One region of the Enterobacter sp. ECC_219_Taxon_10 genome, then DNA from elsewhere that is predicted to be linked to it. Evidence: predicted binding sites of a transcription regulator. Region 1 holds the regulator's gene; each other region holds the start of a gene.
The links. The regulator sigma-54, encoded in region 1, starts transcription at its own class of promoters, with help from an activator protein. The targets are predictions, from matches to a motif close to GTTGGCACANNTTTCGCTNT.

Region 1 (8,018 bases):
GCTGTTCAGTTCAGAGATGAGCTTTACCAGCACGCCCATCGTGATGGGATCCTGTCCGACAAACGGTTCGTCGAACATGATTAAATCGGGCTCTAATGCAATGGCTCGCGCCAGCGCGGCGCGGCGCGCCATCCCGCCGGACAGTTCCGAAGGCATCAGCTTCGCGGCCCCGCGCAACCCAACAGCTTCAAGCTTCATCATCACCGTGCTTTTCAGCAGTTCAGGCGGCAGGCTGGTATGCTCGCGCAGCGGATAGGCCACGTTATCAAAGACGTTCATGTCGGTGAACAACGCCCCCGATTGAAAGAGCATACTCATACGTTTGCGGACAGTATACAGGCGCGAGCGCGACATCTCCGGGACGTTTTCGCCATCGAAGAGGATTTCACCGCTATCCGGTGGGATCTGACCACCTATAAGGCGCAGGAGGGTCGTTTTACCGATCCCGGACGGCCCCATGATGGCGGTGATTTTGCCACGCGGTACGGTCAACGAAATATCATCGAATATCAGACGATTGCCACGTGAAAAACTCACACCGCGGACATCGACTAAATTCGCCATCGTTTGGCTCATTTATAGTTCCTTTCTTACCCTGCTCACGTTAAGGCGTACAGCCTGAATCAGCCCTTAACCCAGCATTTTTACAGAATATTAGCCGTTGAGGTTAGCGAAAGCTGGCATTTGTTTTACTTTTCCGGCGCATAAAGTCAAAATTAGGAATTCGTTACGCCTCAGACCGTATGCAGTCCAGCCATTCCCGCGCGATGGACCGACAAGTATACCTGAAGAAAGGACTTTTGATGCTTTTAGCAACAGCACTGTTAATTATTGGTTTACTGTTAGTGGTCTACAGTGCTGACCGTTTAGTCTTTGCTGCATCTATCCTGTGTCGCCTGACGGGCGTACCGCCTGTTGTCATCGGGATGACCGTGGTCAGCGTTGGCACATCACTTCCTGAAATCATCGTCTCCGTCTCGGCGTCGCTGCATGGTCAGTTAGACCTGGCAATTGGCACCGCGATTGGCTCTAACATCGTCAATATATTACTGATTTTAGGCCTTGCGGCACTTCTCCATCCATTTCGCGTGCATTCTGATGTTCTGCGCCGTGAATTGCCGCTAATGTTAGTCGTAAGCCTGCTGGCAGGGTGCGTATTTTATGACGGCGTACTGAGCTACAGCGACGGCATTTTCCTGCTGGCGCTGGCCGTCATCTGGCTGCTGTATAGTGTTAAAATTGCCCGCCAGGCGGAAAAGCAGGGTCAGGACAGCCTGACGCGTGAGCAGGTTGCCGAACTTCCGCGCGAAGGCACGCTACCGGTCGCCCTGCTCTGGCTTGGCGTCGCGCTGATCATCATGCCAATGGCAACGCGCATGGTCGTGGATAACGCGACGGTGCTGGCAAACTATTTTGCCATGAGCGAGCTGACGATCGGCCTGACGGTTATTGCTATCGGCACCAGCTTGCCTGAGCTGGCCACCGCCATTGCGGGGGCGCGTAAAGGGGAAGATGACATCGCCATTGGTAATATTATCGGTTCCAACATTTTCAATATCGCCATTGTGATGGGCCTGCCGGCCCTGATTACGCCAGGGCCCTTTAATCCCCTGGCGTTCTCGCGCGACTACGGCGTGATGTTATTGGTCAGCGTGATATTTGCCCTGCTTTGCTGGCGGCGGCAACGACAGATCGGCAAAGGCGCAGGCGCACTGCTGACGGGTGGATTTATCGTATGGATGGCGATGCTGTACTGGCTCTCGCCTCTTCTCTCTGGGTAAACGGAAACGCATTATGTCGCAAATAGAATTGCAGCCGGGTTTTGACTTTCAGAAAGCAGGCAAAGAGGTTCTGGAGATTGAACGTGAAGGTCTGGCGCAGTTAGATCAGTACATTAATCAGGATTTTAGTCTGGCATGTGAGAAGATGTTCTACTGTGCCGGCAAAGTCGTGGTGATGGGAATGGGTAAGTCCGGCCACATTGGACGCAAAATGGCAGCAACATTTGCCAGCACCGGAACCTCGTCTTTCTTTGTACACCCTGGGGAAGCCGCGCACGGCGATCTGGGGATGGTCACGCCGCAGGATGTCGTTATTGCGCTGTCCAACTCCGGGGAGTCCAATGAAATTCTGGCGCTGATCCCCGTACTGAAGCGACTGCAGGTCCCCCTGATTTGCATGACCAGCCGTCCGGAAAGTAGCATGGCGCGTGCGGCCGATATTCACCTGTGCGTTAAAGTACCGAAAGAGGCCTGTCCGCTGGGCCTGGCGCCGACGTCCAGCACAACTGCTGCGCTGGTCATGGGCGATGCCCTTGCCGTGGCGCTGCTCGAAGCCCGCGGTTTTACGCCGGAAGATTTCGCGCTTTCCCACCCGGGCGGCGCGCTGGGGCGCAAGCTGCTGCTGCGGGTAAACGATATTATGCACACCGGGGATGAGATCCCTCACGTCAGTAAAGAAGCCTCCCTGCGTGATGCGCTGTTGGAAATCACCCGCAAGAATCTGGGTATGACGGTCGTGTGCGACGATCTGATGAAAATTCAGGGGATCTTCACCGATGGCGACCTGCGTCGCGTGTTCGACATGGGTGTAGATGTCCGCACGCTTGGCATTGCCGACGTGATGACGCCCGGCGGCATCCGCGTGCGTCCGGGAACGTTAGCCGTGGATGTGCTGAACCTGATGCAGTCCCGCCATATCACCTCCGTTATGGTTGCCGATGGCGACCAGTTGCTGGGTGTGGTACATATGCATGATCTGCTGCGCGCTGGCGTAGTGTAATAAAGGATAAGACAATGAATAATGCGGGTGCATCCCTTGCAACCTGTTATGGTCCGGTCAGTACCCAGATGATGGCAAAGGCGGAAAACATTCGTCTGCTCATTCTGGATGTGGATGGCGTACTTTCCGATGGCCTGATTTACATGGGCAATAATGGTGAAGAGCTGAAAGCGTTTAACGTTCGCGACGGCTACGGTATCCGCTGTGCGCTCACTTCGGGTATCGAGGTTGCTATCATCACCGGACGAAAAGCTAAACTGGTAGAAGACCGCTGTGAAACCTTAGGGATTACCCATCTTTACCAGGGTCAATCCGATAAGATGGCAGCGTTCAACGATTTACTGGGTAAACTGGCTATCGCACCGGAGAACGTGGCTTACGTCGGGGACGATCTGATTGACTGGCCGGTGATGGCTAAAGTCGGTCTCAGCATCGCGGTTGCTGATGCTCACCCGTTACTGATCCCGCGCGCTGACTACGTTACCTGCATCAACGGTGGCCGGGGTGCCGTCCGTGAAGTCTGCGATCTGCTTCTGCTGGCGCAGGGCAAGCTTGATGAAGCCAAAGGGCAATCGATATGAGTAAAACCAGACGTTGGGTTATCATTCTGCTTTCGCTTGTCGCACTGGTATTGATTGGCGTGAACCTTGCCGATCGCGACGACACGCAAACGGAAGTGGTCAACAATAACGATCCAACCTATAAAAGCGATCACAGCGACACCGTGGTCTATAGCCCGGAAGGTGCGCTGAACTATCGCCTGATTGCCCAGCATGTTGAATACTTTTCCGATGACGGCGTTTCGTGGTTTACCCAACCTGTCATGACCACATTCGATAAAGACAAAGTGCCGACGTGGTCAATTAAGTCAGATCGGGCCAAACTGACAAATGATCGTATGCTTTATCTGTATGGCCACGTTGAAGTCAACGCCCTGACCGCTGACTCGCAACTGCGAAAAATTACGACGGATAATGCCCAGATCAACCTGGTAACCCAGGACGTGACGTCGCAGGATCTGGTCACACTGTATGGCACAACATTTAATTCCAGCGGTTTAAGAATGCGCGGGAACTTACGCAGCAAGAACGCCGAGCTGATTGAAAAGGTTAGAACCTCCTATGAAATTCAAAACAAACAAACTCAGCCTTAAAGTAATTATCGCCAGCGCGATGCTGGCGGCCAGTCTCCCCGCGCTTGCTGTAACGGGCGATACCGACCAGCCGATCCATATCGAGTCCGACACCCAGTCTCTCGATATGCAGGGTAACGTCGTTACCTTCACGGGTAACGTCGTCATGACGCAGGGCACCATCAAAATTAATGCCGATAAGGTGGTCGTTACCCGTCCGGGCGGCGAGCAGGGCAAAGAGATCATTGATGGCTACGGCAACCCGGCCACCTTCTACCAGATGCAGGACAACGGCAAGCCGGTGAAGGGCCACGCCTCGCATATGCACTATGAGCTGGCGAAGGATCTGGTCATCCTGACCGGAAACGCCTATCTGGAACAGCTGGACAGCAATATTACCGGTGACCAGATTACCTATCTGGTTAAAGAGCAAAAAATGCAGGCCTCCAGCGAGAAAGGCAAACGCGTAACCACCGTGCTGGTTCCGTCGCAGCTGCAGGACAAAGGCAAGGGCCAGGCCCCGGCACAGAAGAAGAGTAACTAATTCGCTATGGCAACATTAACTGCAAAAAATCTCGCGAAGGCTTACAAAGGCCGCCGTGTCGTAGAAGATGTCAGTCTGACCGTCAACTCCGGCGAAATTGTGGGCCTGCTTGGCCCGAACGGTGCGGGTAAAACCACCACCTTCTACATGGTGGTTGGTATTGTGCCGCGCGATGCCGGCAACATTATTATTGACGATGAAGACATCAGCCTGCTGCCGCTGCACGCGCGCGCGCGCCGTGGCATCGGCTATCTGCCGCAGGAAGCCTCTATTTTCCGTCGTCTGAGCGTCTTTGATAACCTGATGGCGGTCTTGCAAATTCGCGACGACCTGACCAACGAACAGCGTCAGGATCGCGCCAACGAGCTGATGGAAGAGTTTCACATCGAGCACCTGCGCGACAGCCTGGGCCAGGCATTGTCCGGGGGGGAACGCCGTCGTGTTGAGATTGCGCGCGCGCTGGCCGCCAATCCGAAGTTTATCCTTCTGGATGAACCATTTGCGGGCGTTGACCCAATCTCCGTTATCGACATTAAACGCATTATCGAGCATCTGCGTGACAGCGGGCTTGGCGTGCTGATCACCGACCACAACGTTCGTGAAACGCTGGCGGTATGTGAACGCGCATATATCGTGAGCCAGGGCAATCTGATCGCCCACGGTACGCCGCAGCAGATCCTCGAAGACGATCATGTTAAGCGCGTCTATCTTGGGGAAGACTTCAGACTCTGATAGGGTAGAGGTAACGTAACGCCGAACCGGAGAAAAATGCTCTGAACATGAAGCAAGGTTTGCAATTAAGGCTCAGCCAACAGCTGGCGATGACGCCGCAGCTACAGCAAGCAATTCGCCTGTTGCAGCTGTCCACGTTAGAACTTCAGCAGGAGCTCCAGCAGGCGCTGGACAGCAATCCCCTGCTGGAGCAAGCCGATCTTCATGACGAGGTAGATACCCAGCAGTCACAGGATACAGAAGCGCTCGACACCGCGGATGCCCTCGAACAAAAAGAGATGCCGGACGAGCTTCCGCTGGATGCCAGCTGGGATGAAATCTATACCGCCGGCACCCCTTCCGGCACGCGTGCAGACTACCAGGACGACGAGCTACCGGTCTACCAGGGCGAAACCACCCAGTCGCTGCAGGATTACCTGATGTGGCAGGTAGAGCTTACCCCCTTCTCCGATACCGACCGCGCCATTGCCACGTCGATTGTCGACGCCGTTGATGACACCGGTTATTTGACCGTCACGCTGGACGACATTCTGGAAAGCATGGGCGATGAAGAGATTGAGATTGAGGAGATTGAAGCGGTACTGAAACGCATTCAGCGCTTCGATCCGGTCGGGGTGGCCGCGAAAGACCTGCGCGACTGTCTGCTGATCCAGCTTTCTCAGTTCAGCAAAGAGACGCCGTGGCTCGACGAAGCGCGCTTAATCATCGGCGATCATCTGGATCTTCTGGCTAACCACGATTTCCGCACCCTGATGCGCGTGACGCGCCTGAAGGAAGAGGTGCTGAAAGAGGCGGTAAATCTGATCCAGTCTCTCGATCCGCGTCCCGGTCAGTCGATCCAGACCAGCGAACCCGAGTACGTTATCCCGGACGTGCTGGTCAGAAAACACAATGACCGCTGGGTCGTTGAACTGAACTCTGACAGCATCCCTCGCCTGCAAATCAACCAGCAGTACGCCTCTATGTGTACCAGCGCGCGCAACGACTCCGACAATCAATATATTCGCAGCAATCTTCAGGAAGCGCGATGGTTGATCAAGAGCCTGGAGAGCCGGAATGATACCCTGCTGCGCGTGAGCCGCTGCATCGTCGAACAGCAGCAGGCATTCTTTGAGCAGGGCGAAGAGTATATGAAACCGATGGTACTGGCGGATATCGCCCAGGCCGTCGAGATGCATGAATCCACCATTTCCCGCGTCACCACGCAGAAGTATCTGCACAGTCCGCGCGGTATTTTTGAGCTTAAGTATTTCTTCTCCAGCCATGTGAACACCGAGGGCGGCGGCGAAGCGTCATCAACGGCGATTCGCGCACTGGTGAAGAAGTTGATCGCCGCGGAGAACCCCGCGAAGCCACTAAGTGACAGTAAGTTGACCACCATGCTGTCCGATCAGGGTATTATGGTGGCACGTCGTACTGTTGCGAAGTATCGAGAGTCTTTATCCATTCCGCCGTCTAACCAGCGTAAACAGCTGGTCTGACACAACCGATAAGGAAGACACTATGCAGCTCAATATCACAGGACACAACGTCGAGATTACTGAGGCCTTACGTGACTTCGTGAACGCTAAGTTCGCGAAACTTGAACAGTATTTCGAAAGGATCAACCAGGTCTACATTGTGTTAAAAGTGGAGAAAGTGACTCATATCTCGGATGCGACCCTGCATGTAAACGGGGGTGAGCTCCATGCCAGTGCGGAAGGGCAGGACATGTACGCGGCTATCGACGGCTTGATTGACAAGCTTGCGCGACAGCTCAATAAACATAAAGATAAACTGAAACAACACTAATTGTCCGGGCAGTTAACGGGTGCAGGACGGCCTGTTGTGAAACACAACAGGCCATTTGTACAGTTAGCGCTTAGGTGAAATTATGATAAACAACGATTCCGCTCTTCAACTGAGCAATGTCCTTAACCAGGAATGTACCCGCAGTGCCGTTCACTGCCAGAGCAAAAAACGTGCGCTGGAGATCATCAGTGAATTGGCTGCAAAACAGCTGGGCCTGCCGCCGCAGGTGGTGTTCGAAGCGATTCTGACCCGTGAAAAGATGGGCAGTACCGGTATCGGCAACGGTATCGCGATCCCGCACGGCAAGCTGGAAGAGGACACCCTGCGTGCCGTCGGTGTGTTTGTGCAGCTGGAAACGCCAATCGCTTTTGACGCCATTGATAACCAGCCCGTCGATCTCCTCTTCGCGCTGCTGGTGCCTGCCGACCAGACCAAGACCCATCTGCATACGCTTTCGCTGGTTGCTAAACGTCTGGCGGATAAAACCATCTGCCGTCGACTGCGCTCGGCCCAAAGTGATGAAGAGCTTTATCAAATTATCACTGAAGCAGAAGGCAATCAGGATGACGCATAACCAGGTGATGGCCTTCACATCTGTTGTCCTGAGGAGAAACGGAACATGGTGCTGATGATTGTCAGCGGTCGTTCAGGGTCGGGAAAATCCGTTGCCCTGCGTGCGCTGGAAGACATGGGTTTTTACTGCGTCGATAACCTGCCGGTCGTGTTATTGCCCGATCTGGCACGCACGCTAGCGGAGAGACAAACCTCCGCCGCCGTCAGTATCGACGTGCGTAACATGCCCGAATCCCCGGAGATCTTCGAACAGGCAATGAGTAACCTGCCTGACGCGTTCTCGCCTCAGCTGCTGTTCCTTGATGCCGACCGCAATACCCTGATCCGCCGCTACAGTGATACCCGTCGTTTGCACCCGCTATCCAGCAAGAATCTCTCGCTGGAGAGCGCAATCGATGAAGAGAGCGATCTGCTGGAGCCGCTGCGCTCCCGAGCCGATCTGATAGTCGACACCTCAGAGATGTC
Region 2 (8,018 bases), 1.7 Mb from region 1:
TATATGACCGCCTCTTTCCAGGCACCGGAGCCGGGGTATGAGCATCAGAAAGTGATGCCGCCAGCACCGTCGCCTGACGAACTTAAGTCAGAGACCGATATCGCCCGCGCGCTGGCGCATCTGCTTCCGCCGCAGGTCAAAGAGAAGTTTCTCTGCGATAAGCCGCTGGAGATCCGCCCGGTTGAGTTCCATAACCCAATGAAAGGCCATACCGCCGAGCCGAAACGCCAGGTCTGGATCCGCGCCAACGGCACCGTGCCGGAAGATTTCCGCGTGCATCAGTATCTGCTGGGCTACGCGTCAGACTTCAACTTCCTGCCGGTTGCGCTACAGCCGCACGGCGTTGGCTTCCTTGAAAAAGGGATGCAGGTCGCGACCATCGATCACTCCATGTGGTTCCACCGTCCGTTCAATATGAACGAGTGGCTGCTTTACAGCGTGGAGAGTACCTCAGCATCGAGCGCTCGCGGGTTTGTGCGTGGAGAGTTTTATACTCAGGACGGCGTGCTGGTCGCTTCTACGGTGCAGGAAGGGGTAATGCGTAATCGCGGTTGATGTTGTGCGGCCTGATGCCCTCACCCTGCCCCTCTCCCACAGGGAGAGGGAATACACACTAAAAACGGTAACCAAAGGTTACCGTTTTTCTGTTTATCAGGCGTTATACGCATTCTCGCCGTGGCTGTTGACGTCCAGACCTTCGCGCTCCTGCTCTTCTGGTACGCGCAGACCAACCGTCATATCCGCCAGCTTATAGCCGATGAAAGCGACAACGGCAGACCACACCACGGTGATAGCAATACTTTCCAGCTGCACCAGCACCTGATGAACCATCGTCACGCCTTCAGCGTAGCCCACGCCACCGAGCGATTTCGCGGCAAAGATACCGGTCATGATACAGCCGACGATGCCGCACACGCCGTGCACGCCAAACACATCGCATGGGTCGTCAACGCGCAGCACACGTTTCAGTGCGGTGACGCCCCACAGACCCGCAAGGCCCGCGACCAGACCCACCAGCAGCGCACCGCCTACGCCGACATAACCACACGCAGGGGTGATACCAACCAGACCGGCAATCGCACCTGAACAGGCACCCAGCAGGGAAGGTTTACCGCGTACCGCCCACTCGCCGAATACCCAGGAGAGAATCGCACCCGCCGTGGCCACAACGGTGTTCACGAAGGCCAGCGCGGCGATTTCGTTTGCTGCACTGGCGGAACCGGCGTTGAAGCCAAACCAACCAAAGTAAAGGATAGCCGTACCGGTAAACACCATCGGCAGATTGTGCGGTTTGAACGCCTCTTTACCGAAGCCCACGCGTTTGCCAATCAGGTACGCCCCCACCAGACCCGCTACCGCGGCGTTGATGTGAACAACGGTACCGCCCGCGAAGTCCAGCGCGCCGTGCGTTGCCAGCAGACCACCGCCCCAGACCATGTGCGCAATCGGCACATAGGAGAGGGTCAGCCAGACCACCACAAAGATCAGGACGGCAGAGAAACGAATGCGCTCCGCCAGCGCGCCAACGATCAGCCCGACGGTAATGCAGGCGAACGAGCCCTGGAACGCAACGTGAATATACTGATAGAAACTGCCCATCAGCGCGGTCAACTCAATATTTTTCAGCATCACCCAGTCGAAGTTACCAAAGAAGGCGTTGCCGGTGCCGAAGGCCAGCGAGTAGCCGTAAACCACCCACAGCACGCAGACCAGCGCGAACGTCACGGCAACCTGCGTCAGCATGGAGAGAACGTTTTTGCCGCGGATCAGGCCGCCGTAGAACAGCGCAATGCCCGGGATAGACATGAACAGTACCAGCGCGGTGCTGATCATCATAAAGGCGTTATCGGCCTTGTCAGCCACGGCAGGGGCAGCCAGCGCCAGGCCCGGCAGCAGTGCCAGCGAACCCAGACCCGTTTTAAGTGTTGCTATCTTCATTTTCTCGATCCCTATCACTGTGTGCCAGGCGTTATTTACAGTGCCGCTTCGTCAGATTCGCCGGTACGAATGCGAATGACGCGCTGCAGTTCGGCAACGAAAATTTTGCCGTCGCCAATTTTGCCGGTGTAGGCCGCTTTGCTAATCACATCAATCACTTCATCAAGCTGATCGTCAGCAATCGCGACATCAATTTTTACTTTTGGCAGAAAGTTAACGCTGTATTCCGCCCCGCGGTAAAGCTCGGCATGACCCTTCTGACGACCAAAGCCTTTCACTTCGGTGACAGTCAGTCCCTGAATACCCATTGAAGACAACGCTTCACGCACGTCTTCGAGTTTGAATGGTTTGATTACCACCGTAACCAGCTTCATAGATCCCCTCCAGTCAGAATTCGGTAATGGCCGCAGCTCACGCAGAAGGTATTGCAAGGGGTGTGCCAGAAATGAAAACGAGGGGGAAAAGCGGTGCGACGAGCGTTACGCCGTCTTCATTAACGAACCGGCGAAAAAAAACGCACCATGTCGGTGCACGGTGCGTTTCAGTATTGCACCAACAGGAATGACTGTTAGCGCGTTGCTTTGTTTTGGTGCATCAGGCGCTGAGCGACTCTTCCTCACGCACGCTGGCGGCCAGCTCTTCGCCCGCAAGCTGAAGCTGGTACATCTGCCAGTAGCGTCCTTTAGCTTCCAGCAGTTCACGGTGCGTGCCGCGTTCCACGGCTTGTCCCCGGTGCAGCACCAGAATGGTATCGGCATCGACAATGGTGGAAAGGCGGTGGGCAATCACCACCAGAGTCGTATGATCGCGCACGGCGGCCAGCGCCTGCTGGATGGCCTGCTCAGTGCCGGAGTCAATGCTGGCCGTCGCTTCATCCAGAATCAGCACCTGCGGGGTTTCGATCAGCACCCGCGCCAGCGCGAGAAGCTGCTTTTGCCCCACGGAGAGGTTGTTCCCCTGCTCGCCCAGCTTCGTATTGATCCCATCGCTAAACCCACGCGCCAGTTCTGCCAGCTGCACTTTTTCCAGCACGTCCCAGACCTGCTCCTGGGTATAGTCCCGCCCCAGGGTCACGTTAGCGTAGAAGGTATCGGCCAGAACGACCGGATCCTGCTGCACCATCGCGACGCCTTTACGCAACACGTTGTGGCTGAGAGACGCGAGCGGGCGTCCGTCGAGGCGAATTTCGCCTTGCATGACCGGGTAGTAGCCCATCAACAGGCTGGCAAGCGTGCTCTTGCCGCTGCCCGTATGCCCTACCAGCGCAACAAAACCGCGCGACGGAACATCCAACGTAATGTCCTGCAACACCAGCCGGTCTTCGCGATAGGCAAACGAGACGTTATCAAAGGCAATATCCCCGCTTTGCAGAGGTCGCTCATCATTGCCGTAGGCCTGGCGCGGTCTGTCCATCAGCTCAAACACGCGCTCACCGGCGACGACCGCCTGCTGCAGCATCGATTGCTGGGTAGTGAGCTCGATCAGCGGCTCGTTAAGACGTCCGAGATAGCTAATAAAGGCGTACAGCACGCCGACTTCGATCGTACCGCTTGAGCTCAGCCCAAAGAGCATCAGCAGCCCGCAAAGCACCAGCGCAGAGAAAAGGCTGAGCAGCGGACGGAGCAGGAAACCGTCCAGGCGCAGCGTCTGCATACGCGCCATGTAGTGCGAACGGCTGGCTTCCCCCATCCTCTCGCCAAAGCGGGCCTGCTGGCGGAACTGCTGGATGACGCTCATGCCGTTAATCACTTCGTTGAAACCATCGTTGATGTCGGCCAGATAGGCGCGAACCCGGCGCACAATCGGCGTGCTGTATCGCTGGTAGATCACCATCACGATCAGCACCGCCGGGAAGATGGTAATCGCCACCAGCGCCATGCGCCAGTCGAGGCTGAACATCGCCACCAGCATCGCGCCAATCAGCGCCGCGCTGCGTAACACCGTCGCGACCACGGTGACGTACAGATCGCGGATCACCTCGGTATCGTTGGTCACGCGCGAAATCACCTGCCCGACCGGCTGGATATCAAACTCACTGAGCGGCTGGCGCAGCGCCGCGTCCATCACATCCGTGCGCAGCTGCTGAACGACGCCCACGGCGGCACGGTTGAACAGCAGCGACTGAGCATAGTGCAGCCCTGCCGCCGCCAGCTGCAGGCCAACGTAGGCCACGCCTAAGCCCGCTACCAGACCCAGCGGGAGATAGCTTTTGGCGACCATGTTGTCGATAAAATAGCTGATGAGCAGCGGGCCGCTCACCTCAGCAATCGCCGCAATCCAGAGTAAAAGCACGGCCACGGAGAGCGGTTTACGCCACGGCGAGCCGTAAGCCAGCAGACGTTTGAGCGTCGGCCACATCGTTCCGAGCTTACGCATTGGCGGCCTCCTCATCCTGTTCCGGCGCATCGTCCAGCGCCGCCTCAAGCTGTTGATAGCGATACATATCGCGATACCAGCCCGGCTGTTCGACAAGGGCTTCATGCTGCCCACGCTGGGCAATGTGCCCGTGCTGTAAGACCAGAATTTCGCTGGCTTCAGTGAGCGCTGACAAACGGTGGGCGCAAATAATCACCGTGCGGCCGTCGCCCCACTGGCGCAGGTTATGCAGAATCTGATGCTCGGTACGACCGTCCACGGCGGAAAGCGCATCGTCCAGGATCAAGATTTCAGCATTCAGCAGCAGCGCGCGGGCAATGGAGATACGCTGCTTTTGCCCGCCGGAGAGCATGACGCCACGTTCCCCGACTTCCGTTTCATAGCCCTGCGGCAGGCGCAAAATATCGTCATGTACGCTGGCTAAGCGCGCCACGTGTTCGATCTCTTCCTGCGTCGCCGACGGATGACCAAGAGCAATGTTATTCGCCACGGTGTCCGAAAATAAAAACGGCGTCTGGCTGACGACCGCCAGGCGTCCACGCCACTCGTCCAGCAGCAGGTTCGTCAGGGGGATATCATGGAAACGAATATCGCCCTCGGTGACGTCAAAGTGGCGCTGCAGCAGAGAGAGAACGGTACTTTTACCGGACCCCGTTGGGCCGCAGATGCCCAGCATCTGGCCCGGCTGCAGCGTAAAGCTAACGTTCTCCAGCACCGGATGTTCCGTTTGCGGATAGACAAATTTACGAACGTCGACGTTCATGACACCGCGCCCTTCCGGCACCGCTTCGCTGCCGTCATTGACCACCGGGGCTTCGGCCAGCATGGCGCGAATGCGGCTGTAGGCGGCGCTGCCGCGCTCAACAATGTTAAACATCCAGGCCAGCGCCAGCATCGGCCAGATCATCAGCCCCAGATACATCGCAAAGCTGGTTAATTGCCCCAGGGTCAGCGTGCCCTGCACCACCATCCAGCTCCCGCCGCCAATGGCAAGCAGGTTTGCCATGCCGATTGCGATATAAATCGTTGGATCAAACCGGGCGTCAATGCGAGCTACGCGCATGTTTTTCGCCCCCGTGTCTGCCGCATCGGCCGCAAACAGCGCGGACTGTCGGTCTTCCAGGCCAAACGCTTTGATCATGCGGATGCTGGTCATGCTCTCCTGGGTACGATCGTTCAGAGATGAAAACGCCGCCTGCGCCAGCTTGAAGCGCTCGTGCAGCTGTTCGCCGTAGCGATTGATCGCCAGCGCCATCAGCGGCATCGGCAGCAGGGCAAGCAGGGTCAACTGCCAGCTGATCTGCGTGGACATGACGATCAGCACCGCGCAGCCCATCACCAGCGAGTCCACCAGCGTCAGCACCCCTTCCCCGGCGGCAAAGACCACGCGATCGACGTCGTTAGTCGCGCGAGCGATAAGATCCCCGGTGCGGTGGCGGAGATAAAACTCAGGATGCTGTCGGCTCAGCTGGCGGTAAAAATCTTCGCGCAGCTCAACGGCCAACTGATAGGACGCACCAAACAGCAGCACGCGCCAGACGTAGCGCAGGAGATAAACAATGACCGCCGTCAGCACCAGCGTGCCGACCCACATCAACACCCGTGCGGTGGTGTAATGCTGTTCAGTGACGCCATCCACGACGTAGCCCACCACCTTCGGCGGGATCAGCTGCAAAATGGCAATGATAATAAGCAGGGCGACTGCACCGAGGTAGCGTTGCCACTCCCGACGAAAGTACCAGCTTAATTGGGCAAATAATCGCACGCGGTTTGTTCCTGAAGGTATTTTACGAAGTTATTCAATGGGTAATGCTGTGGTGTACTTTATCTGTTCCATGGCGAAGCTTGAGGTGACGTCCGACAAGCCCGGGACGCTGTTCACCAGCCGCTTGTAGAAGTCATCATAGCGCTTCATGTCAGCCACCTGGACGCGCATCAGGTAATCGTACTCGCCGGCCATACGCCAGAAGCCGAGCACCTCGGGCATCTCAGACACCTGAGTGACGAAGCGGCAATACCACTCGCTGCTGTGGTGTTGAGTTTTTATCAGCACAAATGCCGTCAGCCCAAGCCCCAGTTTTTCGGGATCGAGTAACGCGACGCGGCCCAGCAGAATACCGTCATCTTCCAGCTTTTTTAGGCGCTTCCAGCACGGTGTGGTGGTCAGATTAACGGCATCTGCCAGCGCCTGCAAAGAGAGGGTACAGTCACTTTGCAGCAATGAAAGGAGCTTGCGGTCAATTTTATCTAGCATACCCACCTCACAGAGAAAATTTTTCTCCCTTCATTCTATTTTAAAGGCCAGATAGCAACAATTTTTTCTGTGCTTTTCGCTATGCTGGGCACAAAATGACAAACGGATAACTACGATGAATAGCACCTGGGTTAAACATGCCATCAGTGAAATCAATGCCGATTATCAGCGCTCGGCGGATACGCACCTGATTCGCCTTTCCCTGCCGGGATTTGACGGTATTCAGCTCTACCTGAAGGATGAAAGTACCCATCCTACCGGTAGCCTGAAGCATCGCCTGGCGCGCTCCCTGTTTTTATACGGTTTATGTAACGGCTGGATTAAAGAAGGCACCACCATCATTGAATCCTCATCTGGTTCAACGGCGGTGTCCGAAGCCTATTTTGCCCGCCTGCTGGGCCTGCCGTTTATCGCCGTGATGCCCTCCTGCACCGCAAAACGTAAAATCGAGCAGATCGAATTTTACGGCGGACGCTGCCACTTTGTGGAAAGCGCCTGCGAAATCTACGCCGCCTCTGAAATGCTGGCCCGCGAGCTAAACGGCCACTATATGGACCAGTTCACCTTCGCCGAGTGCGCAACGGACTGGCGCGGCAATAACAACATTGCCGACAGTATTTTCCGCCAGATGACCCACGAGCCGCATCCGGTTCCATCGTACATTGTGATGAGCGCCGGTACCGGCGGCACGTCAGCGACTATCGGACGTTACATCCGCTGTCAGGGCTACGATACCCAACTGATGGTGGTTGACCCGCAGAACTCCGTCTTCCTCGACTACTGGCAAAGCCGCGATGCCGGCCTGCGCAGCCCGGTGGGCAGTAAAATTGAAGGGATTGGGCGCCCGCGCGTGGAACCGTCGTTCATCCCGGATGTGGTGGACGAAATGCTTCGCGTGCCGGACGCTGCCAGCATCGCCACCGCGCACTGGCTGGAGACGCAGCTCGGCCGCAAGGTTGGTGCATCAACGGGCACCAACATGTGGGGCGCACTGCAGCTTGCGGCACGCATGCGCGAGGAAGGCCGTACCGGCTCCATCGTCACGCTGCTTTGCGACAGCGGAGAGCGCTATCTTGAAACCTACTACAATGCGGAGTGGGTACAGGCCAACATCGGCGACATCACCCCGTGGAAAGCGCAGATTGCGCAGCTGCTGAAATAAAAAAAAGCCAGACCGAAGTCTGGCTTGCTGGAAGGGTCTCACTATTCGGGGGAATATGGGAGGTTATTGTTGTCCAGCCAATGCGTCAAAAAATGGGACACCGCTTCGTTACCGCAGTGTCCGATAACCGGCAGATGAGGAAGCTCTGCGATCAGCTGCGGCATCGCGTTCCCCATAATCAAACCGCGCCCCACGCTGCCCAGCATTTCGCGGTCATTCATGGCGTCGCCAAACGCCATACAATCCTGCAGCGTTAAGCCCAGGTGGTCGCTCAGTACCGCCAGGGCG
Region 3 (8,018 bases), 2.0 Mb from region 1:
GACACGTGAGCATTTTCCCACTCCCAGGTTTCAAGGCGGCTGTAAGGATGCGCACGCATCGCCAGCACCGCCTCCCAGACGCTCAGGCCGCGCAGCAGATCGACGGACGACGCGCTGATGGCGGAAATGCGCACGTCCGGTTTGCTGGCGGGATCGAATGCCGGCGGTGCCGACTGCTCAATTACCGTTACCTCAAATCCCTGCTGCGCCAGCCCCAGCGCCAGCGCGCCGCCGACCATACCGCCGCCGACAACGGCAACTTCGGTGTGTTGGAGTGTCATGGTCATTTTTCCTTCTTGGAGAATCCCTTAAGTTTACCGGATTTTTGCGGTCATGAGACACATAACCGTCACACTGGTCACAACCCCACCAAAGCATTACAATACGCGGCTTGCAATCCTGAGCTGAGCAAGTCGATGACTAAAAAACTCCATATAAAAACCTGGGGCTGTCAGATGAACGAATACGATTCATCCAAGATGGCCGATCTGCTGGATACCACCCACGGATACCAGCTGACTGAAAATGCGAAAGAAGCCGATGTGCTGCTGCTGAACACCTGTTCAATTCGTGAAAAAGCACAGGAAAAAGTCTTTCATGTGTTAGGCCGCTGGAAGCTTCTGAAACGGAAAAATCCGGACCTGATCATCGGCGTGGGTGGCTGCGTCGCGTCGCAGGAAGGTAAGCTGATCCGCCAGAGAGCCCCGTATGTGGATATCGTCTTTGGCCCTCAGACCCTGCACCGCCTGCCTGAGATGATCAATCAGGTTCGCGGTAACCGCAGCCCGGTTGTTGACGTCAGCTTCCCGGAGATCGAAAAATTCGACCGCCTGCCAGAGCCGCGCGCCGATGGCCCGACCGCTTTTGTCTCCATCATGGAAGGCTGCAACAAATACTGTACCTACTGCGTGGTGCCTTACACCCGTGGTGAAGAGGTCAGCCGCCCGGCAGATGACATTCTGTTTGAAATCGCGCAGCTTGCCGCGCAGGGCGTCCGTGAAGTGAACCTGCTGGGCCAGAACGTTAACGCCTGGCGTGGGGAAAACTACGACGGCACCATCGGCAGCTTTGCCGAACTGCTGCGCCTGGTGGCCGCGATTGACGGTATCGACCGAATTCGCTTTACCACCAGCCATCCGATGGAGTTTACCGACGACATCATTGACGTATATCGCGATACGCCAGAGCTGGTGAGCTTCCTGCACCTGCCGATTCAGTGCGGCTCTGACCGCGTTCTGAACCTGATGGGCCGCCCGCATACGGTGCTGGAGTACAAATCCACCATCCGCAAGCTGCGTGAAGCGCGTCCGGATATCCAGATCAGCTCCGACTTCATCGTTGGCTTCCCTGGCGAAACCGCTGATGACTTCGAGCGCACCATGAAGCTCATCGGTGAAGTAAACTTTGACGTCAGCTACAGCTTCATCTTCTCAGCGCGTCCTGGAACACCCGCGGCCGACATGGTTGACGATGTGCCGGAAGAAGAGAAAAAGCAGCGTCTGTATATTCTGCAGGAGCGCATCAATCAGCAGGCCAACGCCTGGAGCCGCCGTATGCTCGGCACCGTCCAGCGCATTCTGGTGGAAGGCACCTCCCGCAAGAGCATTATGGAGCTGTCCGGTCGTACCGAAAACAACCGCGTAGTGAACTTTGAAGGCACCCCGGATATGATCGGTAAATTCGTGGACGTCGAGATTGTCGAGGTGCTGACCAACTCGCTGCGCGCGAAGGTGGTACGCACCGAGGACGAAATGGGCCTGCGTATCGCAGAGTCACCGGAATCCGTGATCTCGCGTACCCGCAAAGAAAACGATTCTGGCGTTGGGATTTACCAGCCTTAATCCTTCAGGCCTGCCGCTTTGGCAGGCCTTGTATTTCCTCTCATCGCCCCCAATATCTTCCGCAACGCTTGCGCCTTTATTCTGTGGCGTGAATAATTTCGGTAATGACCGTTTTATTGCGCCGTGTGGCAGCGGGTCAGTTAACCAATCAAAGAGGAACAGTTTGAACATAGATACGCGTGAAATTAGCCTTGAGCCCGCAGACAACGCTCGCCTGCTGAGCCTGTGCGGGCCGTTTGATGACAACATCAAACAACTGGAACGACGTCTGGGTATCGAAATCAATCGTCGCGATAACCATTTCAAACTCACCGGACGCCCTATCTGCGTCAACGCGGCTGCGGATATTCTGCGCAGCCTGTATGTCGATACCGCCCCAATGCGCGGCGAGATTCAGGACATCGAACCGGAACAAATTCACCTCGCCATTAAAGAGGCGCGAGTGCTTGAGCAAAGCGCGGAAAGCGTGCCGGACTACGGCAAGGCGATCAACATTAAGACCAAGCGTGGCGTCATCAAGCCGCGCACGCCAAACCAGGCGCAGTACATCGCTAATATTCTTGACCATGACATCACCTTCGGCGTGGGTCCGGCGGGTACGGGTAAAACCTATCTGGCGGTTGCCGCGGCGGTCGATGCACTGGAACGCCAGGAGATCCGTCGCATCCTGCTGACCCGCCCTGCCGTGGAAGCGGGTGAAAAACTGGGCTTCCTGCCTGGCGATCTGAGCCAGAAGGTCGACCCGTACCTGCGCCCGCTGTATGACGCGCTGTTCGAAATGCTCGGCTTTGAGAAGGTTGAGAAGCTGATTGAGCGTAACGTTATCGAAGTGGCTCCGCTCGCCTACATGCGCGGTCGTACGCTGAACGATGCGTTCATCATTCTTGATGAAAGCCAGAACACCACCATCGAACAGATGAAGATGTTCCTGACGCGTATTGGTTTTAACTCGAAAGCGGTCATTACCGGTGACGTCACCCAGATCGACCTGCCTCGCAGCACCAAGTCCGGCCTGCGCCACGCCATTGAGGTGCTGTCAGAGGTAGACGAAATCAGCTTTAACTTCTTCCACAGTGAAGACGTGGTACGCCACCCGGTGGTCGCGCGCATCGTTAACGCCTATGAAGCCTGGGAAGAGGCGGATCAAAAACGCAGGGCCGAACAGGCCGCGGAACGTAAGCGCGAAGCGCAGGAGCAAGAACAGAAATGAGTCAGGTGATCCTCGATTTACAGCTGGCCTGTGAAGACAATTCTGGCATGCCAGAAGAGGCACAGTTTCAGAAATGGCTGGATGCCGTTATTCCTCAGTTTCAGGAAGAATCAGAAGTCACGATTCGCCTGGTGGATGAAGCGGAAAGCCACGAGCTTAACCTGACCTATCGCGGGAAAGATAAGCCGACCAACGTGCTCTCTTTCCCGTTCGAAGCGCCGCCGGGCATCGAGATGCCACTGCTTGGTGATTTGATCATCTGCCGTCAGGTAGTGGAACAGGAAGCCAAAGAGCAGCAGAAACCGCTGGAAGCCCACTGGGCGCATATGGTGGTACACGGCAGCCTGCACCTGTTGGGCTACGATCATATTGAAGATGACGAAGCGGAAGAGATGGAGTCCCTTGAGACAGAGATAATGCTTGCTCTGGGCTATGAGGATCCGTACATTGCCGAGAAAGAATAGTCAGTTACTGACTACCATGCCGCCGCGCAGGGACATAGCGCGGTGGTTAACGTTGAACTAATAAGAGAACCCTTAACAAACGCCATGAGCGACGACAATTCACACAGTAGCGACACGACAACCAGTAAAAAGGGATTTTTCTCCCTCATTCTGAACCAGCTTTTCCACGGCGAGCCGAAAAACCGTGATGAACTGCTGGAGCTGATTCGTGATTCCGGGCAGAACGACCTTATCGACGAAGATACGCGCGAAATGCTCGAAGGGGTTATGGACATCGCTGACCAGCGCGTCCGCGACATCATGATCCCCCGCTCGCAGATGATCACCCTGAAACGTAACCAGACCCTGGACGAGTGCCTCGATGTGATCATCGAATCCGCCCACTCGCGTTTCCCGGTCATCAGCGAAGATAAAGATCACATCGAAGGGATTTTGATGGCGAAAGATCTGCTGCCGTTTATGCGCAGCGATGCCGAAGCCTTCAGCATGGAAAAAGTGTTACGCCAGGCCGTGGTTGTGCCGGAAAGTAAACGTGTGGATCGGATGCTGAAAGAGTTTCGCTCTCAGCGTTACCACATGGCGATTGTTATTGATGAATTCGGCGGCGTCTCAGGTCTTGTCACGATCGAGGATATTCTTGAACTGATCGTGGGTGAAATCGAAGACGAGTACGACGAAGAAGAGGATATCGACTTCCGTCAGCTCAGCCGCCACACTTGGACCGTGCGCGCGCTGGCCTCGATTGAAGACTTTAACGACGCCTTTGGTACTCACTTCAGCGATGAAGAGGTCGATACCATTGGCGGACTGGTGATGCAGGCCTTTGGCCATCTTCCGGCGCGCGGTGAGACCGTTGACATCGACGGTTACCAGTTCAAAGTAGCAATGGCCGACAGCCGACGTATTATACAGGTTCACGTCAGAACGCCGGACGATTCACCGGTGCCAAAACTGGAAGATTAATGTAAATGGCATTTGCCCCATTGCTTGAACGCCAGCGCGTCCGTTTGCTGCTGGCGCTGTTGCTCGGAGCCAGCGGTACGCTGGCTTTTTCTCCTTACGATATCTGGCCCGCGGCCATTCTCTCCCTGATGGGACTTCAGGGCCTGACCCTGAACCGTCGTCCGGTACAGGCCGCCGCCATTGGCTACTTCTGGGGGCTGGGGCTGTTTGGTTCCGGCATTAACTGGGTCTACGTCAGTATCGCCCAGTTTGGCGGGATGCCGGGCCCGGTTAACGTCTTCCTGGTCGTACTGCTCGCTGCTTATCTCTCGCTGTACACCGGTCTGTTCGCCGGTATCCTTTCTCGCCTGTGGCCTAAAACCACCTGGCTGCGCGTCGCCATTGCCGCGCCGGTAGTCTGGCAGATTACCGAGTTCCTGCGTGGCTGGGTGCTGACCGGTTTCCCGTGGCTACAGTTCGGCTACAGCCAAATTGACGGCCCGCTGAAAGGTCTGGCGCCGGTAATGGGCGTTGAAGCCATTAACTTCCTGCTGATGGTGGTGAGCGGCCTGCTGGTCCTGGCGCTGGTCCAGCGCTGCTGGAAACCGCTGGCTGTGGCGCTGGTGCTGTTCGCCCTGCCCTTCCCGCTGCGCTATATCCAGTGGTTCACGCCTGAGCCTGAGCGCACCATGCAGGTTTCCATGGTGCAGGGGAATATCCCGCAGTCCATGAAGTGGGACGAAAAAGAGCTGCTGAACACCCTGAAGATCTACGCCAACGCCACCGAAGAGGTGATGGGTAAATCGCAGCTGATTATCTGGCCAGAGTCTGCCATTCCCGATCTGGAAATCAACCAGCAGCCGTTCCTGAACATGATGAACGACCTGCTGGTAGCGCGCGGCAGCACGCTGATTACCGGCATTGTCGATGCGCGGCTGAATCAGCAGAACCGCTACGACACCTACAACACTATCATTACGCTTGGGAAAGATAGCGAGTACAGCTATCACTCTACTGACCGGTACAACAAGAACCACCTGGTGCCGTTTGGTGAATTTGTCCCGCTGGAGTCGATTTTGCGCCCGCTGGCACCGTTCTTTGACCTGCCGATGTCCTCCTTCAGCCGCGGCCCGTACGTTCAGCCCCAGCTGCATGCGCACGGTCTGGCTCTTACGGCGGCCATCTGCTACGAAATCATCCTCGGCGAGCAGGTGCGGGATAACTTCCGTCCGGATACCGACTATCTGCTGACCATCTCCAACGATGCCTGGTTTGGTAAATCTATCGGCCCGTGGCAGCACTTCCAGATGGCGCGCATGCGTTCCCTGGAGCTGGCGCGTCCGCTGCTGCGCAGCACCAACAACGGCATCACCGCCGTGATTGGTCCGCAGGGTGAAATCCAGGCCATGATCCCGCAGTTTACCCGTGAGGTGCTGACCACTAACGTCACGCCAACCACGGGACTTACGCCGTACGCCCGCACCGGCAACTGGCCGCTGTGGATTTTGACCGCGCTGTTCGGCTTTGGCGCCGTGCTGATGAGCCTGCGTCAGCGTCGTAAGTAATCTCACCCCTCACCCTAGCCCTCTCCCCATAGGGGAGAGGGAACTGTTCTCTGCACATTTTCACTATCCAGCTCCGCCTTTTCCCCTCTCCCTTCCAGGGTGAGGGTGGAATTCAAATCTGGCACGCCTATTGCTTTATTTATTCACGCAAACGCAGTTTGGCTTAACGTGTAACCTTGTCGCACCAGCGTAGATCATCGGTAGCACCGAAACGGTGCAACGGGAGATTATTGCCTCTGAATGGTGCGGCGCGCTTCGCAAAAATAAACAATAACGCAGCAAAATCTTTACATTAAGCCAGACTAAATGTTAACAAGCTTGCATAACACTGCACTCGCATCGCGCGAGATATAACAACATCACAATGGGTATCAATGCGTCACTGGCGCTGATAAGAAAGGAGTTGGGTATGCAATTACGTAAACTGGCCACAGCAATGCTGGTTATGGGAATGTCCGCAGGCGTGGTTCACGCTGAAGACGCTCCGGCAGCAGGCAGCACTCTCGACAAGATTGCCAAAAACGGCGTCATCGTGGTCGGCCACCGTGAATCTTCCGTCCCGTTCTCTTACTACGACAACACGCAAAAAGTCGTGGGCTATTCACAGGATTACTCCAACGCCATCGTTGAAGCTGTGAAGAAAAAGCTGAACAAACCTGATCTGCAGGTGAAGCTGATCCCAATCACTTCACAGAACCGTATTCCACTGCTGCAAAACGGCACCTTTGACTTCGAGTGTGGCTCTACCACCAACAACCTCGAACGCCAGAAGCAGGCGGCCTTCTCTGACACCATCTTTGTCGTGGGTACCCGTCTGCTGACCAAAAAAGGCGGAGCGATCAAAGATTTTGCTGACCTGAAAGGCAAAGCGGTCGTTGTGACCTCCGGTACCACTTCTGAAGTCCTGCTGCACAAGCTGAACGACGAGAAGAAAATGGACATGCGCATCATCAGCGCGAAAGACCATGGCGACTCTTTCCGTACCCTGGAAAGCGGCCGTGCCGTCGCGTTTATGATGGATGACGCCCTGCTGGCGGGCGAACGTGCGAAGGCGAAGAAACCAGACAACTGGGATATCGTCGGTACCGCGCAGTCCAAAGAAGCCTACGGCTGTATGCTGCGTAAAGACGATCCGCAGTTCAAAAAGCTGATCGATGACACCATCGCTCAGGTTCAGACCTCCGGCGAAGCGGAAAAATGGTTCGACAAGTGGTTCAAGAACCCGATTCCACCAAAAAACCTGAACATGAATTTTGAACTCTCTGACGACATGAAAGCGCTGTTCAAATCTCCAAATGACAAGGCTCTTAACTAATTAGAACAACAGGGGCGGGATCTCCTGCCCTCTCGATTGTCGGGAAGCATGGACAGACTATACGTTGAGTGGTCGTTCCCCACTCAGCGCGAAAAATGAGCTTCTCACCAATCTTCGAGGGTAGCGCTGCTACCCTCTTTTTTCTGGAGTTTATTATGTCAATAGACTGGAACTGGGGCATATTCCTGCAACAAGCCCCGTTCGGCAACACCACCTATCTTGGCTGGCTGTGGAGCGGCTTTCAGGTTACCGTGGCATTATCGATAACGGCGTGGATCATCGCGTTTCTTGTCGGTTCGCTGTTCGGTATTCTGCGCACCGTCCCTAACCGTTTCCTTTCAACCATTGGCACACTGTATGTGGAACTGTTCCGTAACGTTCCGCTCATCGTGCAGTTCTTCACCTGGTATCTGGTCATCCCGGAACTGCTGCCGGAAAATATTGGCATGTGGTTCAAGTCGGAACTGGATCCGAATGTGCAGTTCTTTGTCTCCTCCATGATGTGTCTGGGGCTGTTTACCGCTGCGCGCGTTTGCGAGCAGGTGCGTGCCGCCATTCAGTCATTGCCGCGCGGACAAAAAAATGCGGGCCTGGCCATGGGCCTGACCCTGCCACAAACCTACCGCTATGTGCTGCTGCCTAACGCCTACCGCGTTATCGTTCCACCGATGACCTCTGAGA
Region 4 (8,018 bases), 490 kb from region 1:
AGTTCACGCACGTTGCCCGGCCACTCCATCGATGAAAGGGTGCGCAGCGTCTCGGCGGGAATGCTGTCGATGTTTCGCCCCATCCGGCGCGCGATTTTCGCGGTAAAGGCCTTGACCAGAAGGGGGATATCTTCCGGGCGTTCGCGCAGCGGCGGCAGGCAGATCGGAAAGACGTTCAGGCGATAGTAAAGGTCGCTTCTGAATTCGCGGTCGGTAACCATTTTTTTCAGATCGCGGTTGGTGGCGGCAATCAGGCGCACGTCGGTCTGGATAAGCTTGTTGCTGCCGAGGCGCTCAAACTCCTGCTCCTGCAAAACGCGCAGCAGCTTGGGCTGTAGCTCCAGCGGCATATCGCCCACTTCGTCGAGGAAAAGCGAGCTTTTATCCGCCAGCTCGAAACGTCCCAGGCGCTGGCTGCTGGCTCCGGTAAACGCGCCGCGCTCGTGGCCGAAGAGATCGCTTTCCAGCAGACCCGCTGGCATCGCCGCGCAGTTCATCTTCACCATGCGGCGGCTGTTGCGGTTGCTCAGGTTATGGATGGCGCGGGCAATCAGCTCTTTACCGGTACCGGTTTCGCCGAGGATCAGCACCGTGCTGTCGCTCTGTGCCACCATTTCCACCTGCTTGAGGACGCTGTACATGGCGTCGCTGCGCCCGATGATTTCGCCAAACTCGCTGTCCACGTTGTTGAGCTGCTCGGTCAGGGCCAGATTCTCGTCCACCAGCCGCTCTTTCAGGCGGTGGATCTCCTGATAGGCGAGGGCGTTATCCAGCGCGATAGAAATACGCTCGGCGATCTGGCGCAGCAGCTTCAGGTTGGCGGTGGTAAACACGGCTTCATCGCACTGCGCCAGTTTGAGCACCCCAAGCATGGTGCTGCCGGACATCAGCGGCAGCAGGCACAGGGTCTGAATTTTGTTGCCCCAGGTGTTAAACAGCATCCGCTCGTACGGCGCCACCGGATCCTGCTCGCTAAGGTTAAGCAGCAGGATCTCCTTGCTTTTAAACACCCGCTCAGAAAGGGTGCCCGCTTCGTCCACCTCGCTCTGCTCGTGCGCCGGGTTGGCCTCATCGAGGTAGTGGGTGGAATAGATGTTCAGCTTGCCTTTGCGGTTTCCGCGCAGCGCGATGCTGATGGCGTCGATTTTGAAATAGTGGTGGATCTCCTTCGAGACTTCGCTGACCAGCTCATCCATATCGAGACGCGACAGCACGGCGTTGGTGATGGCGACCAGAATACGAAAGTTGTCGCGCTCGCGGCTCAGCAGGTCGTAATCCACGTTATTGGTGACGCGGCTTTGGATCTGCTCCGCGACGACGGCCACGATCTGGGTAAAGGTATGCAGACGCTCGTACTCCGCCTCGCTCCAGGGCTGGTCTGTATTGCGGATAAACTCGCAGCCGCCAAAAATATGGCCCTCCGCCGCCAGCGGCAGCATGCCGTAATGACCGAAAGGCTGATAAAGATTGCTCTCTGCCAGCCGCGGCCACGCCATCCGAAACTCTTCAAAATTGCAGTGCAGCACTTCAGGCCGGGAGAGAATGCGGCGCACCGGGCCATGCGCCAGATACGTCTCGTCCTCGTACTCAAACGCTTTGCCATTATCGCGCGTTGAGTAGTAGCTCGCGCGGTGCGTTTCGCTATGCCAGAGCACAATCGCCGCGCTGTCCGCCAGCGCTGATTGCCTGACCAGCCGCGTCAGGGCATCGCTCAGCGCGCCGAGATCGGGCTGTTGTAAAAGTGTGCGCGTAATGTCAAACAGGCCCTGCTGTCCAAGATCGCTCATCGGTGTATACGGCATTATTGCTTTCCAATAGAAACTGGCAAAAAAGAGAGATTCAGTGCTGACCGCTTATGGCGCGGCTCTAGCAAATTCGGGGTAGCGGCTCAGCGTGCGGCAGGTCCAGCGTGCGCTTCACGCCATAAAGCCCGGCCAGGCGCACCCCTTTGCGCTCAACCACGTCGCCGATGATGGCCGCGTCTTTCCCTAAGGGATGCGCACGTAGCTGCTCAAGCACCGCCTCAGCAGCCTGGCGCTCCACGCCGATCGCCAGCTTGCCTTCGTTAGCAAAGTTTAGCGGGTCAAGCCCCAATAGCTCGCACAGCCCGCGTACGGCAGGCTTAACGGGCAGGCTGCGCTCGGTGAGTTCAATTCCGCACCCGCAGCTTGCGGCGAACTCGTGGACGACGGCATTCACCCCTCCACGGGTGGCATCGCGCAGGGCCTTCACGCCGGGAATGGCGCGCAGCGTCTGAATCAGCGGGGTGAGTACCGCGCAGTCGCTGCGAAGCTCGCCGTCCAGACCTAATCCTTCGCGCAGGTTAAGGATAGTCGCCCCGTGGCAGCCCAGCGTGCCGGTCACGATCAGCACGTCGCCGACGCTAAGCCGCTGCGCGCCCCAGTGAACGTCTGCGGGGATCGCCCCCATGCCGGCGGTGTTGATGAAGAGCTTATCGGCCGCACCGCGCTGGACCACTTTGGTGTCCCCGGTGACGATAGCGATCCCCGCCTCGCGCGCGGTGTGCGCCATGCTGTTCACCACCGCCGTGAGCGTTTCCATCGGTAACCCTTCTTCGAGAATAAATCCGCAGGAGAGGTAGCGCGGAATGGCGCCGCTGACCGCTACGTCGTTGGCCGTGCCGCAGACGGCGAGCTTGCCGATATCGCCGCCCGGGAAGAACAGCGGGTCAATCACGTAGCTGTCGGTGGAGAACGCCAGCCGATCGCCCTGTGCGGTGAGGGACGCGAGGTCAATGCGCGCCTGATCCTCCTGCTCGGCAAGCCAGGGGTTATTGAAGGCCTCCATGAACAGCCGGTTAATCAGCTGCTGCATCGCCTGTCCACCACTTCCGTGCGCCATTTCCACCGTGTTCATGCTTCACACTCCTGGTTGCGATACTGATACCACGCGGCGCAGGCTCCTTCGGAGGAGACCATCAGCGCGCCAAACGCGGTTTGCGGGTTACAGGTGTTGCCAAATAACGGGCAGTGATGAGGTTTGCATTTGCCGGTAAGCACCTCGCCGCAGCGGGCGCGGGGATCGTCGCACACCTGCTGTGGCTGTGGGCGGAAGTGCGCTTCGGCATCGAATGCGCGATAGGCAGGCGTCAGGCGCACGCCGGATTCGGCAATCAGCCCCAGCCCGCGCCACTCGCTGTCGCCCTCGACGCTAAACACGTCGGCTATAGCCTGCTGCGCCCGTTCATTTCCCGCATCGGGCACCACGCGGCGATACTGATTTTCCACCGCGCTCAGGGCCGCTATTTTCTGCTCAACCAGCATGGTCACACCTTGCAGTAGATCAAGCGGTTCGAAACCAGCGACCACTAACGGACGATTGTACTGTTCAGCGATAAAACCGTAGGCGTCTGTGCCAATCACCATGCTGACGTGGCCCGGTGCCAGAAACGCGTCGATGCCGTTGTCCGGCTCTTCCAGCAGGCTGCGCAGCGTGGGAATGAGCGTAATGTGCTGGCAGAAAAAGAAAAAGTTACCGACGCCGCGCGCTTTCGCCTGCTGCAGCGTGATGGCCGTAGCGGGCATGGTGGTCTCAAAACCCAGCCCGAAAAAGACGACCTTGCGCTCAGGGTTATCCATCGCCAGCGTCAGGGCATCCATCGGTGAGTAAACGATCCGCACGTCCGCCCCGCGCGCTTTCGCCTGCAGTAGCGAGCCGTTTTTCCCCGGCACGCGCATCGCGTCGCCAAAGGTGCAGAAAGTAACGTCGGGCTGGCCGGCAATTTCAATGCAGCTGTCGATGCGCCCCATCGGCAGCACGCACACCGGGCAGCCAGGGCCGTGAATAAACTCGATGTTCTCCGGCAGCAGCTGGTCGAGGCCAAATTTGAAGATGGCGTGCGTATGTCCGCCGCACACCTCCATGATCCGAAGCGGCTTTTCTTTCGTGTAGTCCAGCAGCGCCGCGCGCGTTTTCAGATGCCCGATAAGCTGCATCACCTGCTCCGGCGCGCGGTATTCATCAACGTAACGCATGATTACCTTTCCTCGCCGTACAGGAGCGCGCCCACGTCCGGCTCCACGTCAAACATGTTTTGCAGCGCGTCGAGCGTGTCGCGGGCTTCTGCTTCGTTAATCACGCTCATCGCAAAGCCTACGTGGACCAGCACCCACTGGCCGAGACGCGAGGCGCCGCTTTCATCGGTGCTGCCCACCAGCGTCAGGTCGACGTCGCGTAGGATGCCGCAAACCTCGACTTTGGCCTGATTGCCGTCAATGGAGTGGATTTGTCCGGGTACGCCTATGCACATCGTTCGCTCTCCAGCCAGTCCAGCCAGGCGTCCATCCCGTCGCCGCGCGTGGCGGAAACCAGCAGGATGTGAATGTCCGGGTTCACCTCGCGGGCATACGCCATGCACTTATCAACGTCAAAATTCAGGTACGGCAGCAGGTCGACTTTGTTCAGCAGCATGATGGAGGCGGCGGCGAACATGTGCGGATACTTCAGCGGCTTGTCTTCGCCTTCGGTCACCGAAAGCACCGCCACCTTGTGTCGTTCACCCAGATCGAAGCTCGCCGGGCACACCAGGTTGCCGACGTTTTCAATAAACAGGATGCCGTTATCTGCCAGCGGCAGGCGCGGGGCGGCGTCGGCAATCATCTGCGCGTCCAGGTGGCAGCCTTTACCGGTGTTGACCTGGATCGCGGGCGTGCCGGTTTCACGAATGCGCGCCGCGTCGTTAACGGTTTGCTGGTCGCCTTCGATCACCGCGCAGGAGACGCGTTCATTCAGACACTTCAGGGTTTCGGTAAGCAGGGTGGTTTTGCCGGAACCGGGGCTGGAGACCAGGTTCAGCACCAGCTGTTTGCGGGCGGCGAAGCGGGCGCGGTTGCGGGCGGCGATCTGGTTATTTTTGTCCAGCACGTCGAGCTCCACCTCCAGCATCTGGCGCTGGCTCATGCCCGGCGCGTGGGTGCCCGCTTCGCCGTGGCCGTAATGCAGGTCGCCCGCGTCGGAGCGCTGCGGTGCAAAGGTGATCCCGGTCAGGGCCGCCGCAGGACGCGGGGCGGGGGAAAAGGGCGCGGAGCGAAACGCGGAGTGGGGGCGGTGTTCATCCCCTTCTATATACAGGTTGCCTTCGGCGCAACCGCAGGTACTACACATACTTTACTCCTTCTCAATTTCGAGGCGTTGGATCTGCATGCCGTCATCCGCCACGATGCGCAGCCCGGCGCTCTGGCACTGCGGGCAGCGCTGAACCTTCGATGACAGCAGGGTGACGTACTGCTGGCACTGCTCGCACCAGCACTCCGCCTGCTGCTCTTCAATATGCAGCGCGCAGCCTTCCGCCAGCGTGCCGCGGCACACCAGCTCAAAGCAGAAGGCCAGGGCGCTGGTCTCGACGCAGGAAAACGCCCCGACCTTCAGCCAGACGCCGGTGACGCGTTTCGCGCGGTTTTGCACTGCCTGCTGTTCGATAAGCTCCAGAGCACGCTGGCAGAGGGTGATTTCGTGCATGACGCCTCCTCAATGAATTGCGCCATTGAATGCAATAACGGTGCCAGCTTGATTTTTGTTAAGGCGTGACGATGTCAACGCTGTCGAAATGACACGTCGACATCGCAGCGTTGACAGTGAATTTTTTGATAAAGGCATTGTAAATCAATTAATTAAAAACTGGCACGGAATCTGCTTAACAGCCGCTATCTCCATTAACCGGATACCTTTTATGACTATTTGGGAAATCAGCGAAAAAGCGGATTACATCGCGCAGCGCCACCAGCAGCTTCAGGATCAGTGGCACCTCTACTGCAACTCTCTGGTTCAGGGGATCACCCTGTCAAAAGCGCGTCTGCATCACGCGATGAGCTGTGCGGCGCAGGGCGATATGCGATTTGTCCTCTTCGGCCATTTCACGGTTTTTGTCACCCTGGCAGACAGCTTTAACAGCCACACCATCGAGTACTACGTCGAGAACAAAGAGGGTGAAAAACAGTGTATTGCGCAGGCCCAGCTGATGGCCGACGGCATGGTCGACGGCTACGTCAGCAACCGCGATCGCCAGCAGGTGCTTGAGCACTATCTGGAGAAAATCGCGCCGGTTTACAACGGTCTCTACGCCGCGGTTGAACACGACTTGCCGGTCGACCTGAAACAGCTGGTCGCGGGAAAGATTCCCGCTAACCCTGCCTGATAACCGTGTGTCGAAAAGTGTCGATGAGACAGTTTTTCGTCGTCAAAAATGACCATCACCTGAGGATTGCCCGGTGAACCGTTTTGTAATTGCTGACTCGACGGTCTGTATTGGCTGTCGAACCTGTGAGGCGGCGTGCTCGGAAACGCACCGCCTGCACGGGCTGCAGTCCATGCCGCGCCTGCGCGTCATGCGTAATGAAAAAGAGTCTGCCCCGCAGCTCTGCCACCACTGTGAAGATGCCCCGTGTGCGGGCGTGTGCCCGGTTAACGCCATCACCCGCGTCGATGGCGCGGTCCAACTGAACGAAAGCCTGTGCGTCAGCTGCAAGCTGTGCGGCATCGCCTGCCCGTTCGGCGCCATTGAATTTTCCGGCAGCCGCCCGCTGCATATCCCGGCGAACGCCAATACCCCGAAAGCGCTGCCTGCGCCACCCGCTCCGGCGAAGGTGAGCACGCTGCTGGACTGGGTGCCCGGCATCCGCGCTATCGCGGTGAAGTGCGACCTGTGCAGCTTTGACGAACAGGGCCCGGCCTGCGTGCGGACCTGCCCGACCAAAGCGCTGATCCTGGTCAACATCCGCGACATCGCCCGCACCAGCAGGCGCAAGCGCGAGCTGACCATTAATACCGACGTCGGCGATCTTTCGCTTCTGCAGTCGCTTAACGAGGGGGCGAAATGAACGCGATATTTATGATTAACAGCGCCGTGGCGTACTTTGCCGCTGCCGCCGTGCTGGCGCTGGTGTTCTCTTTCCATAAAACCCTGAGCGGCTGGATAGCCGGTATCGGCGGGGCGGTCGGCAGCCTGATGACGCTGGCCGCTGGCGGCGTGGTTCTGCTCGGCGGACAATCCGTGGAAACACTTATGCCGCTGATTCGCCACACCGTGGCGATTACACCGCTAAACGCCATCTGGCTGGTGACCTTTGGCCTGTGCGGGCTGTTTATCAGCCTTTTCAATATTGACTGGCACCGTCATCAGCAGGTCAAAGCCAACGGCCTGCTGGTGAACCTGCTGATGGCCACGGCGGTCTGCACGGTTATCGCCAGCAACCTCGGTGCGCTGGTGGTGATGGCGGAGATCATGGCCCTGTGCGGCGTGTTCCTGACGGGCTGCAGCGCCTCCGGCAAGCTGTGGTTTGCGCTCGGTCGCCTCGGGACGCTGCTGCTGGCGCTGGCCTGCTGGTTGGTGTGGCAGCGTTTCGGCACCCTGGACTTTTCCGCGCTTAACGGCCAGACGCTGGGCAACGACGTCTGGCTGCTTGGCGTAGTCGGCTTTGGCCTGCTGGCCGGGATTATCCCGCTGCACGGCTGGGTGCCGCAGGCGCATGCGAATGCCCCGGCGCCGGCTGCCGCGCTGTTCTCCACAGTGGTGATGAAGGTGGGGCTGTTCGGTATCCTGACCCTCACGCTGACCGGCGGTCAGCCGCCGCTGTGGTGGGGCGTGATGCTGCTGATTGCGGGCATGGTCACCGCGTTCGTTGGCGGGTTGTACGCCCTGATGGAGCACAACATTCAGCGCCTGCTGGCGTACCACACCCTTGAAAACATCGGCATCATCCTGCTCGGTATGGGCGCGGGCGTCGCCGGGCTGGCGCTTAACCAGCCGGCGCTGATTGCTGCCGGGTTTATCGGCGGCCTGTATCACCTCGTCAACCACAGCCTGTTTAAAAGCACCCTCTTCCTCGGGGCGGGTAGCGTCTGGTTCCGCACCGGCCATCGGGATATCGAAAAGCTCGGCGGCATCGGCAAAAAGATGCCGGTGATTTCACTCGCCATGCTGGTGGGGCTGATGGCGATGGCTGCGCTGCCGCCGCTGAACGGCTTTGCCGGGGAGTGGGTGATCTACCAGTCCTTCTTCG

Region 2: glnK (P-II family nitrogen regulator) is a predicted target of sigma-54. The motif match lies at 2,363-2,382, and genes of this name have one in related genera.
Region 3: AC4ICF_RS06655 (amino acid ABC transporter substrate-binding protein) is a predicted target of sigma-54. The motif match lies at 6,140-6,159, and genes of this name have one in related genera.
Region 4: hypA (hydrogenase maturation nickel metallochaperone HypA) is a predicted target of sigma-54. The motif match lies at 5,507-5,526, and genes of this name have one in related genera.

Annotation. Positions count from the first base shown of each region.
Region 1 is NZ_CM178005.1:4,319,653-4,327,670, forward strand. Features, by position in the region: gene mlaF (phospholipid ABC transporter ATP-binding protein MlaF) at 1-576, opposite strand, end outside; gene AC4ICF_RS20560 (calcium/sodium antiporter) at 804-1,781, shown strand; gene kdsD (arabinose-5-phosphate isomerase KdsD) at 1,795-2,781, shown strand; gene kdsC (3-deoxy-manno-octulosonate-8-phosphatase KdsC) at 2,796-3,362, shown strand; gene lptC (LPS export ABC transporter periplasmic protein LptC) at 3,359-3,934, shown strand; gene lptA (lipopolysaccharide ABC transporter substrate-binding protein LptA) at 3,903-4,457, shown strand; gene lptB (LPS export ABC transporter ATP-binding protein) at 4,464-5,189, shown strand; gene rpoN (RNA polymerase factor sigma-54) at 5,237-6,670, shown strand; gene hpf (ribosome hibernation promoting factor) at 6,693-6,980, shown strand; gene ptsN (PTS IIA-like nitrogen regulatory protein PtsN) at 7,063-7,554, shown strand; gene rapZ (RNase adapter RapZ) at 7,600-8,018, shown strand, end outside.
Region 2 is NZ_CM178005.1:1,118,876-1,126,893, reverse strand. Features, by position in the region: gene tesB (acyl-CoA thioesterase II) at 1-555, shown strand, start outside; gene amtB (ammonium transporter AmtB) at 652-1,938, opposite strand; gene glnK (P-II family nitrogen regulator) at 1,974-2,312, opposite strand; gene AC4ICF_RS05205 (SmdB family multidrug efflux ABC transporter permease/ATP-binding protein) at 2,533-4,314, opposite strand; gene AC4ICF_RS05200 (SmdA family multidrug ABC transporter permease/ATP-binding protein) at 4,307-6,079, opposite strand; gene AC4ICF_RS05195 (Lrp/AsnC family transcriptional regulator) at 6,110-6,568, opposite strand; gene AC4ICF_RS05190 (PLP-dependent cysteine synthase family protein) at 6,684-7,730, shown strand; gene cof (HMP-PP phosphatase) at 7,772-8,018, opposite strand, start outside.
Region 3 is NZ_CM178005.1:1,397,660-1,405,677, reverse strand. Features, by position in the region: gene ubiF (3-demethoxyubiquinol 3-hydroxylase) at 1-281, opposite strand, end outside; gene miaB (tRNA (N6-isopentenyl adenosine(37)-C2)-methylthiotransferase MiaB) at 417-1,841, shown strand; gene AC4ICF_RS06675 (PhoH family protein) at 2,005-3,051, shown strand; gene ybeY (rRNA maturation RNase YbeY) at 3,048-3,515, shown strand; gene corC (CNNM family magnesium/cobalt transport protein CorC) at 3,600-4,478, shown strand; gene lnt (apolipoprotein N-acyltransferase) at 4,484-6,022, shown strand; gene AC4ICF_RS06655 (amino acid ABC transporter substrate-binding protein) at 6,432-7,337, shown strand; gene AC4ICF_RS06650 (amino acid ABC transporter permease) at 7,493-8,018, shown strand, end outside.
Region 4 is NZ_CM178005.1:3,829,043-3,837,060, reverse strand. Features, by position in the region: gene flhA (formate hydrogenlyase transcriptional activator FlhA) at 1-1,802, opposite strand, end outside; gene hypE (hydrogenase expression/formation protein HypE) at 1,867-2,877, opposite strand; gene hypD (hydrogenase formation protein HypD) at 2,874-3,995, opposite strand; gene AC4ICF_RS18150 (HypC/HybG/HupF family hydrogenase formation chaperone) at 3,998-4,270, opposite strand; gene hypB (hydrogenase nickel incorporation protein HypB) at 4,261-5,124, opposite strand; gene hypA (hydrogenase maturation nickel metallochaperone HypA) at 5,128-5,478, opposite strand; gene hycA (formate hydrogenlyase regulator HycA) at 5,690-6,154, shown strand; gene AC4ICF_RS18130 (4Fe-4S dicluster domain-containing protein) at 6,228-6,836, shown strand; gene hycC (formate hydrogenlyase subunit 3) at 6,833-8,018, shown strand, end outside.